Catenulispora sp. EB89: one gene and its partner. The protein of the gene in region 2 interacts with the protein of the main gene of each other region in a pairwise test. Links are inferred from orthologs where the notes say so. Each region holds a gene or a part of one and is shown on either strand. Other genes may lie near its edges. The genes, in order: leuS and ligA.

What was found.
Region 1: the proteins of ligA (region 2) and leuS interact in binary tests that used the Escherichia coli proteins (3 or more experiments, as listed by UniProt). The link is inferred for Catenulispora sp. EB89 from one-to-one orthologs.

Annotation. Positions count from the first base shown.
Region 1 is NZ_JBGCCU010000006.1:387,338-391,057, forward strand. Bases 130-3,536 are described here. They hold leuS (leucine--tRNA ligase), read right to left. Parts: upstream 3,213-3,536; coding sequence 330-3,212; downstream 130-329. Other genes in these bases: ABH920_RS16095 (MFS transporter), read left to right, coding at 130-373; ABH920_RS16105 (lysoplasmalogenase), read right to left, coding at 3,401-3,536. Outside these bases: more of ABH920_RS16095, read left to right, coding at 1-129; more of ABH920_RS16105, read right to left, coding at 3,537-3,720.
Region 2 is NZ_JBGCCU010000013.1:35,183-38,440, forward strand. Bases 285-3,229 are described here. They hold ligA (NAD-dependent DNA ligase LigA), read right to left. Parts: upstream 2,875-3,229; coding sequence 694-2,874; downstream 285-693. Other genes in these bases: ABH920_RS26010 (putative bifunctional diguanylate cyclase/phosphodiesterase), read right to left, coding at 285-528; ABH920_RS26020 (methionine synthase), read right to left, coding at 2,947-3,229. Outside these bases: more of ABH920_RS26010, read right to left, coding at 1-284; more of ABH920_RS26020, read right to left, coding at 3,230-3,258. UniProt on the Escherichia coli protein: DNA ligase that catalyzes the formation of phosphodiester linkages between 5'-phosphoryl and 3'-hydroxyl groups in double-stranded DNA using NAD as a coenzyme and as the energy source for the reaction.

The DNA of each region.
Region 1 (3,720 bases), on a different replicon or contig from region 2:
GGTGATCGCGATGGAGGCGGGGCTGATCACCACGTCGGGGGTGTACAACCCGGTGCTGGCCACGCACCGGTTGGAGAACGCCGGGGGCGCGAACGTCACGCGGGTGCTGTCCGCGTGGTCGATCACGAACAAGATCAGCATCGCGACGGCCACCGCGCTGTGGGGGGTGCTCGCGTCGGCGACCAGCCCGCGGTTCGGGCTCGGCCTGGCGGGCGCGCTGCTGTTGGCGACGCCGCTGCTGCTGCCGCGCAAGCCGACCTCGCCCAAAAGGCCCGGTGCCGACCGCCGAAGCGATCAGCACCGGGCCGCAGAGCCGCAGACCGAAAACCCTACGCGGGCACCACATTCACCAGCTTCGGCGCCCGCACGATGACCGTGCGCACCCCGCGCCCCTCCAGCGCCCGCTGCACGCCCTCCGAGGCCAGCGCCAGCTCGCGCAGCGCGTCCTGGTCGATGCCCGGGGGCACCTCCAGGCGGTCCTTCACCTTGCCGGCGACCTGCACCACGCAGGTCACCGTCTCGTCCACCAGGTACGCCGGGTCCGCGACCGGGTACACCGCGTGCGCCACCGAGCCGTCGTGGCCCAGGCGGGACCACAGTTCCTCGGCGATGTGCGGGGCGAACGGCGCCGTCAGCACCACCAGCGCCTCGGCCGCCGGGCGCGGCACCTCGGGCAGCCGGGTCAGGTGGTTGTTCAGCTCGATCAGCTTGCTGATCGCGGTGTTGAAGCGCATGCCCTCCATGTCGGCGCGGGCGCCGTCGATGGTCTTGTGCACCGCGCGCAGCGTCGCCTCGTCGGGCTCGGCGTCGACGACCGTGACCTCGCCGGTCTCCTCGTCGATCACGTTGCGCCACAGCCGCTGCAGGAAGCGGAAGCTGCCGATCGAGGCGCGGGTGTCCCAGGGCTTGGACATGTCCAGCGGGCCCATCGACATCTCGTAGACGCGCAGGGTGTCGGCGCTGTACTCGTCGATCATGTCGTCCGGGGAGATGACGTTCTTCAGCGACTTGCCGATCTTGCCGAACTCCCGGGTGACCGGCTCGCCGTGGAAGGTGTAGGTGCCCTCGCCGTCGTCCTCGACCTGCGCGGCCTCGACCGGGATGCCGCGCGCGTCGCGGTAGATCGAGCCCTGGATCATGCCCTGGTTGTACAGCTTGCGGAACGGCTCGGCGCTGGTCACCTGGTCCAGGTCGAACAGCACCTTGTGCCAGAAGCGCGCGTACAGCAGGTGCAGCACCGCGTGCTCGGCGCCGCCGACGTACAGGTCAACGCCGCCGGTGTCCTCGTCGTCCTGCGGCCCCATCCAGTACTTCTCGGCCGCGGCGTCGACGAAGCGGGTGTCGTCGGTCGGCGACAGGTAGCGCAGGTAGTACCAGCACGACCCGGCCCACTGGGGCATGGTGTTGGTCTCGCGGTGGTACTGCCGCGGGCCGTCGCCCAGGTCCAGGGTGACGTTCACCCACTCCGTGGCGCGCGCCAGCGGCGGCTCCGGGGCACTGGTGACGTCGCCGGCCTCGAAGGTCTTCGGCGAGAAGTCCTCCACCTCCGGCAGCTCCAGCGGCAGCATCGACTCCGGCAGCGCGCGGGCGATCCCGGCCTCCGGGCCGTCGACCGCGTAGACGATCGGGAACGGCTCGCCCCAGTAGCGCTGCCGCGAGAACAGCCAGTCGCGCAGCCGGTAGGTGACGGTGCCCTCGCCGATCCCCTTGGCCTGCAGCCACTCGGTGATGGCGCGGATCGCCGCCGGGACCGGCAGCCCCTCCAGCGACACCTCGTCGTTGGCGGAGTTGGTGATCTGCGCCGTCTTGGAGTCGTAGGCCTCAGTCCAGTCCGCGACGTCCTCCGGCCATCCGACCGGCGGCGCCACCACGATCTGCATCGGCAGGTCGAAGGCCCGCGCGAACTCGAAGTCGCGCTGGTCGTGCGCGGGCACCGCCATGATGGCGCCGGTGCCGTAGCCCATCAGCACGTAGTCGGCGATGAACACCGGCACGCCCTCGCCGTTGACCGGGTTCACCGCGAACGTGCCGGTGAACACGCCGGTCTTCTGCCGGCCCTCGGTCTGCCGCTCGACCTCGCTCTTGGCCGCGGCGGCGGCCCGGTAGGCGGCGACGGCCTCAGCCGGGGTGGCGTGCCCGCCGGTCCACTTCTCGCGGGTGCCGGCCGGCCACTCCTTCGCGACGAAGGAGTCCACCAGCTCGTGCTCCGGCGCCAGCACCATGTACGTGGCGCCGAACAGCGTGTCGGGCCGGGTCGTGAAGATCTCGATGGTCTTCTGGGAGCCGTCGACGGCGGTCACCCCGAAGTGCACGCGCGCGCCCTCGGAACGCCCGATCCAGTTCCGCTGCTGCAGCTTGATCGGCTCCGGCCAGTCCAGTCGGTCCAGGTCGGCCAGCAGCCGGTCGCCGTACTTGGTGATGCGCATCATCCACTGGCGCAGGTTGCGCTTGAACACCGGGAAGTTGCCGCGCTCGGAGCGGCCGTCTGCGGTGACCTCCTCGTTGGACAGCACGGTGCCCAGGCCCGGGCACCAGTTCACCGGGGCCTCGGCGATGTAGGCCAGGCGGTGGGAGTCGATGATCGCCGCCTGCTCCTGCGCCGACAGCGCGCTCCAGGCGCGGCCGTCGGGGGTGCGGCGGGCGCCGTCGGCGAACTGCTCGATCAGCAGACTGATCGGGCGGGCCTTGTCGGCCTGGTCGTCGTACCAGGAGTTGAAGATCTGCAGGAAGATCCACTGGGTCCACTTGTAGAAGGACACATCGATGGTCGACACCCCGCGCCGGGTGTCGTGGCCGAAGCCGATGCGGTGGATCTGCTCCTTGTACCGGGCGATGTTGGCCTCGGTGCTGACCCGCGGGTGGATGCCGTGCTCGACCGCGTACTGCTCGGCGGCCAGGCCGAAGGCGTCGAAGCCGATCGTGTGCAGCACCTTGTGGCCGGTCATCATCTTGTACCGGCCCAGCACGTCGGTGGCGATGTAGCCCAGCGGGTGGCCGACGTGCAGGCCGGCGCCGGAGGGGTACGGGAACATGTCCAGGATGTAGGCCTTGGGCTCCGCGGTGTCGGCCGGGTGGTCCGGTACCTCGAAGGTGTGGTGCCCGGCCCAGTACTCCTGCCACTTCGGCTCGATGTCGGCCGCTACCGAGGCCGTGTACCGGAACTTGGGCTCGTCGCTAGCAGGCTTGGGCTGTGTGTCGGTCTGCTCGCTCATTGTCGTCTCAGTCCTCGGGATACGTCTGATGGTCTGTGCTGGAAATGAAAAAGCCCCTCGCGCATGGAGGGGAGCCGCGCTGACCGGAGCCTGTGGCGGCTCCGTCCTGTTTCAGCGCGGCGACATAAGAAGCAGCGTCACAGCCCGCATACCCCAAGGGTACCAGCGCCGCCTCCGAGATATCGGCCCTACCTGCGGACCAGGCCGAGCACCAGCAGGATCTGCGCCAGGTGGTAGGTGACGATGATCGGGACGTCCAGCTCCCAGTCCTTGCGGACGAAGCGGGTCCAGCCGATCATCGCGTCGGAGACGGCGAACAGCAGCGCGCCGGGGATGATGCGCAGGTCGCCGGTCCACCACGCCGCGACCACCATCAGCGAGATGACCGTGACGTAGGCCAGGACGGGGACGGCGAGGGCGGGATCTTCGTCCTTCGCGGCGGCACGGATCGGCAGCCCCACGGTCGCGAACAGCGCGCCGGCCAGGACTAGGCCGGTGATGACGAAGG
Region 2 (3,258 bases):
GACGAAGAACAGGTTCACCACGAAGTACGCGACGCCGGCCAGCAGGATCGCGGCCATCGAGGTCACGCTCGGCGCCCACGGCCGCCCCGGGGTCGGCACGATGCCGAAGCCTCGCAGCACCAGGCAGGCCGCGCCCAGGGACAGCGTGAACTGCGAGACGTTGAACAGGATCCGCCACCAGGTCCGGCGCCCGGCCGCACCGCCCACCAGGGAGGCCGCGGCCTGCACCATCGCGGCCAGCGGCCAGCCCGCCAACATCAGCAGCGCGATGGTGAAAACCGTGGTGGTGGCGGCCTCGCGGTTGGTGTGCTGCAACTTCATCAGGGGCCGCAGTTCCCCGAGGAAGACCAGGCAGATGGTCATCAGCAACGCGGGCACCGACTGCGTGGTGGGTCCGGAACCGTGCCAGTTCAAGACCAACAACGCGGCCAGGATGGTGATCCCGGCCGCGCTGACGGAGGCGACGAAGGCGTACAGACGTCCGGGATCGGCCTTCGGGCCGTAGTCCGGCTCGAATGGTCGGTGCATGGAGCGGACCCTCCTGTACCGGAGCTCTTCTGAACAACTTCAGCGTCGGTGCGCGCGTCAGCGAACGGGCTGACGCGGCCATATTGCCGTATCAGAACGTCGCCGACCAGAGACGGACCGTAAAGGTTTCGCCTTCGGTCTTGACGGCCGGGCCGGGCGTCGGTGTCAGGCCCCTGCTTCCGCCACTGTAGCGGCAGCCGCGTCCGGACCGGCCTCCAACAGGACCCTGAAACCCCCCTCGTCGAGCACCTTCACGCCCAGGCTCAGGGCCTTGTCATACTTACTGCCGGGGTTATCCCCTACGACGACAAATGAGGTTTTCTTGGAGACCGAACCGCTCACCTTCGCACCCCGGCTGGTCAGTTCCTCGGCCGCGCCATCCCGTGTGAAACCGGCCAATGTGCCCGTTACGACCACGCTCAATCCCTCAAGAGGCCTCGGGCCCTCGGGCTGGGATTCCACAACAGGCACCACGCCGGCCGCCTGCCACTTGCCGATGATCTCGCGGTGCCAGTCCACGGCGAACCACTCGACGATCGCGGTGGCGATGGTCGGGCCGATGCCCTCGGCGGCCTTCAGCTCGTCCTCGGTCGCGTTCGCCAGGGCGTCGAAGGACGGGAACTCGCGGGCCAGGACGCGCGCCGCGGTCGGGCCCACGTGCCGGATCGACAGCGAGACCAGGAAGCGCCACAGCGGCCGGTCGGTCTTCACCAGCTCCAGCTGCTGCAGCAGCAGTTCGGTGGTCGCGGTCGGCACGCTCGGCTTCTTCGGCGTGCCCTTGGTGTAGAAGTACGGCACCAGCTCCATCTCGCCGGGCTGGGCGTCCGCGCCGCGCTTGGCCTGCAGCATCTTGAGCTCGGCCAGGTCCTCGATCTTGAGGCTCAACAGGTCGCCCTCGTCGTGCACCGGCGCGGTGCCCCCGGCCGGCTGGGTCAGCGCCACCGCCGACTCGTAGCCCAGCGCCTCGATGTCCAGCGCGTTGCGGCTGCCCATGAAGTCGATGCGCTCGCGGATCTGCCCGAGGCAGAACTGCGAGTTCGGGCAGCGCAGGTCGATGTCGCCCTCCTTCTGCGGAGCCAGCTTGGTCCCGCAGTCCGGGCAGTTCTCCGGCATCACGAAGTCGCGCTCGGAGCCGTCGCGCAGGTCCTGCACCGCGCCGACGATCTCCGGGATCACGTCGCCGGCCTTGCGCAGGATCACCGTGTCGCCGATCTTCAGGCCCTTCTTCACCACGATCTCCTGGTTGTGGAGCGTGGCGTTCTGGACCGTGGAGCCGGCGACCGTGACCGGCTCCATCACCGCGTACGGCGTCACCCGGCCGGTGCGGCCGACCTGGACCCGGATGTCCAGCAGCTTGGTGGTGACCTCCTCCGGCGGGTACTTGAAGGCGATGGCCCAGCGCGGGGCGCGGGAGGTGCTGCCCAGGCGGCCCTGGATGGCCAGGGCGTCGACCTTGACCACCACGCCGTCGATCTCGTGCTCGACGTCGTGGCGGTGCTTGTTGTAGTAGTCGATGTACTTCTGGACGTCCTTCAGGGTCTTGACGACCTTCACCCGGTCCGAGGTCGGCAGGCCCCAGGCCTTGAGGGCCTCGTAGGAGTGGGACTGCGAGGTCGGGGTGAAGCCTTTCCGCGCGCCAATGCCGTGCACCACCATCGACAGCGGCCGCTGCGCGGTGATCCGCGGGTCCTTCTGCCGCAGCGAGCCGGCCGCGGCGTTGCGCGGGTTGGCGTAGGAGCGGCCGGTCTCGGCGAGGATCTTCTCGTTCCACGCGTCGAACGCCTTGACCGCGAAGTAGACCTCGCCGCGCACCTCGACCAGCTCCGGCACCGGGAACTCGGCGGTGCCGGTCAGGGTCTGCGGGATGCTCTGGATGGTCTTGGCGTTCGGCGTGATGTCCTCGCCGGTGCGGCCGTCGCCGCGGGTCAGGGCCCGGGTGAGCTTGCCGTTCTCGTAGAGCAGGTTGATCGCCAGGCCGTCGACCTTCAGCTCGCACAGCAGGTCCGGCAGCGCGCCGAGGTCCTTCTCGATGCGGTCGGCCCAGGTCTGGAGCTCCTCGGCGGTGAACGCGTTGTCCAGCGAGAGCATGCGCTCCAGGTGCGGGACCGAGGTGAACTCGGTCTCGTAGGCGCCGGCCACCTTCTGGGTCGGCGAGTCCGGGGTGCGCAGCTCCGGGTTCGCGTCCTCGATCGCCTCCAGCTGCCGCAGCTTGACGTCGAACTCGGCGTCGCTGATCGTCGGCGCGTCGAGGACGTAGTAGCGGTACCGCGCGTCCTCGATCTCCTCGGCCAGGGCCGCGTGCTGCTGCGCCGGGGTAGCGGGGGTGGTCTCATCCGTGGCGGACAACGCGTCACCTCACTGGTCGGGGGCCGTTTCGACACTCAAGAATCTACCGTCAGGCACTGACAGTCCCGCAGTTCAGGAGGCTTTGTCGGCCAGCGCGTCGGCCGTGCGGTGGGCCAGCACGAGCGCCTGGCGGGCCCACGGCGGGGTGGCGCCGGCCAGGCCGCAGGTCGGGGTGATCGTCGTGGCCTGGGCCAGCTGCGCCGCCGAGAAGCCCAGGCGGCTCAGGGACAGCACCTTGTCGAGGAGCTGGTTGACGCCGGGGGCGCGCGCCGGGTCCACGGACGGCACGACGCCGAGCATCAGGCCCACTCCGGCCTCGATCGCCTCGCCGAGCTGTTCGTCGCGCTCCGGCGAGACGCCGCCGGGCCCGGTGGTGTCGATCGC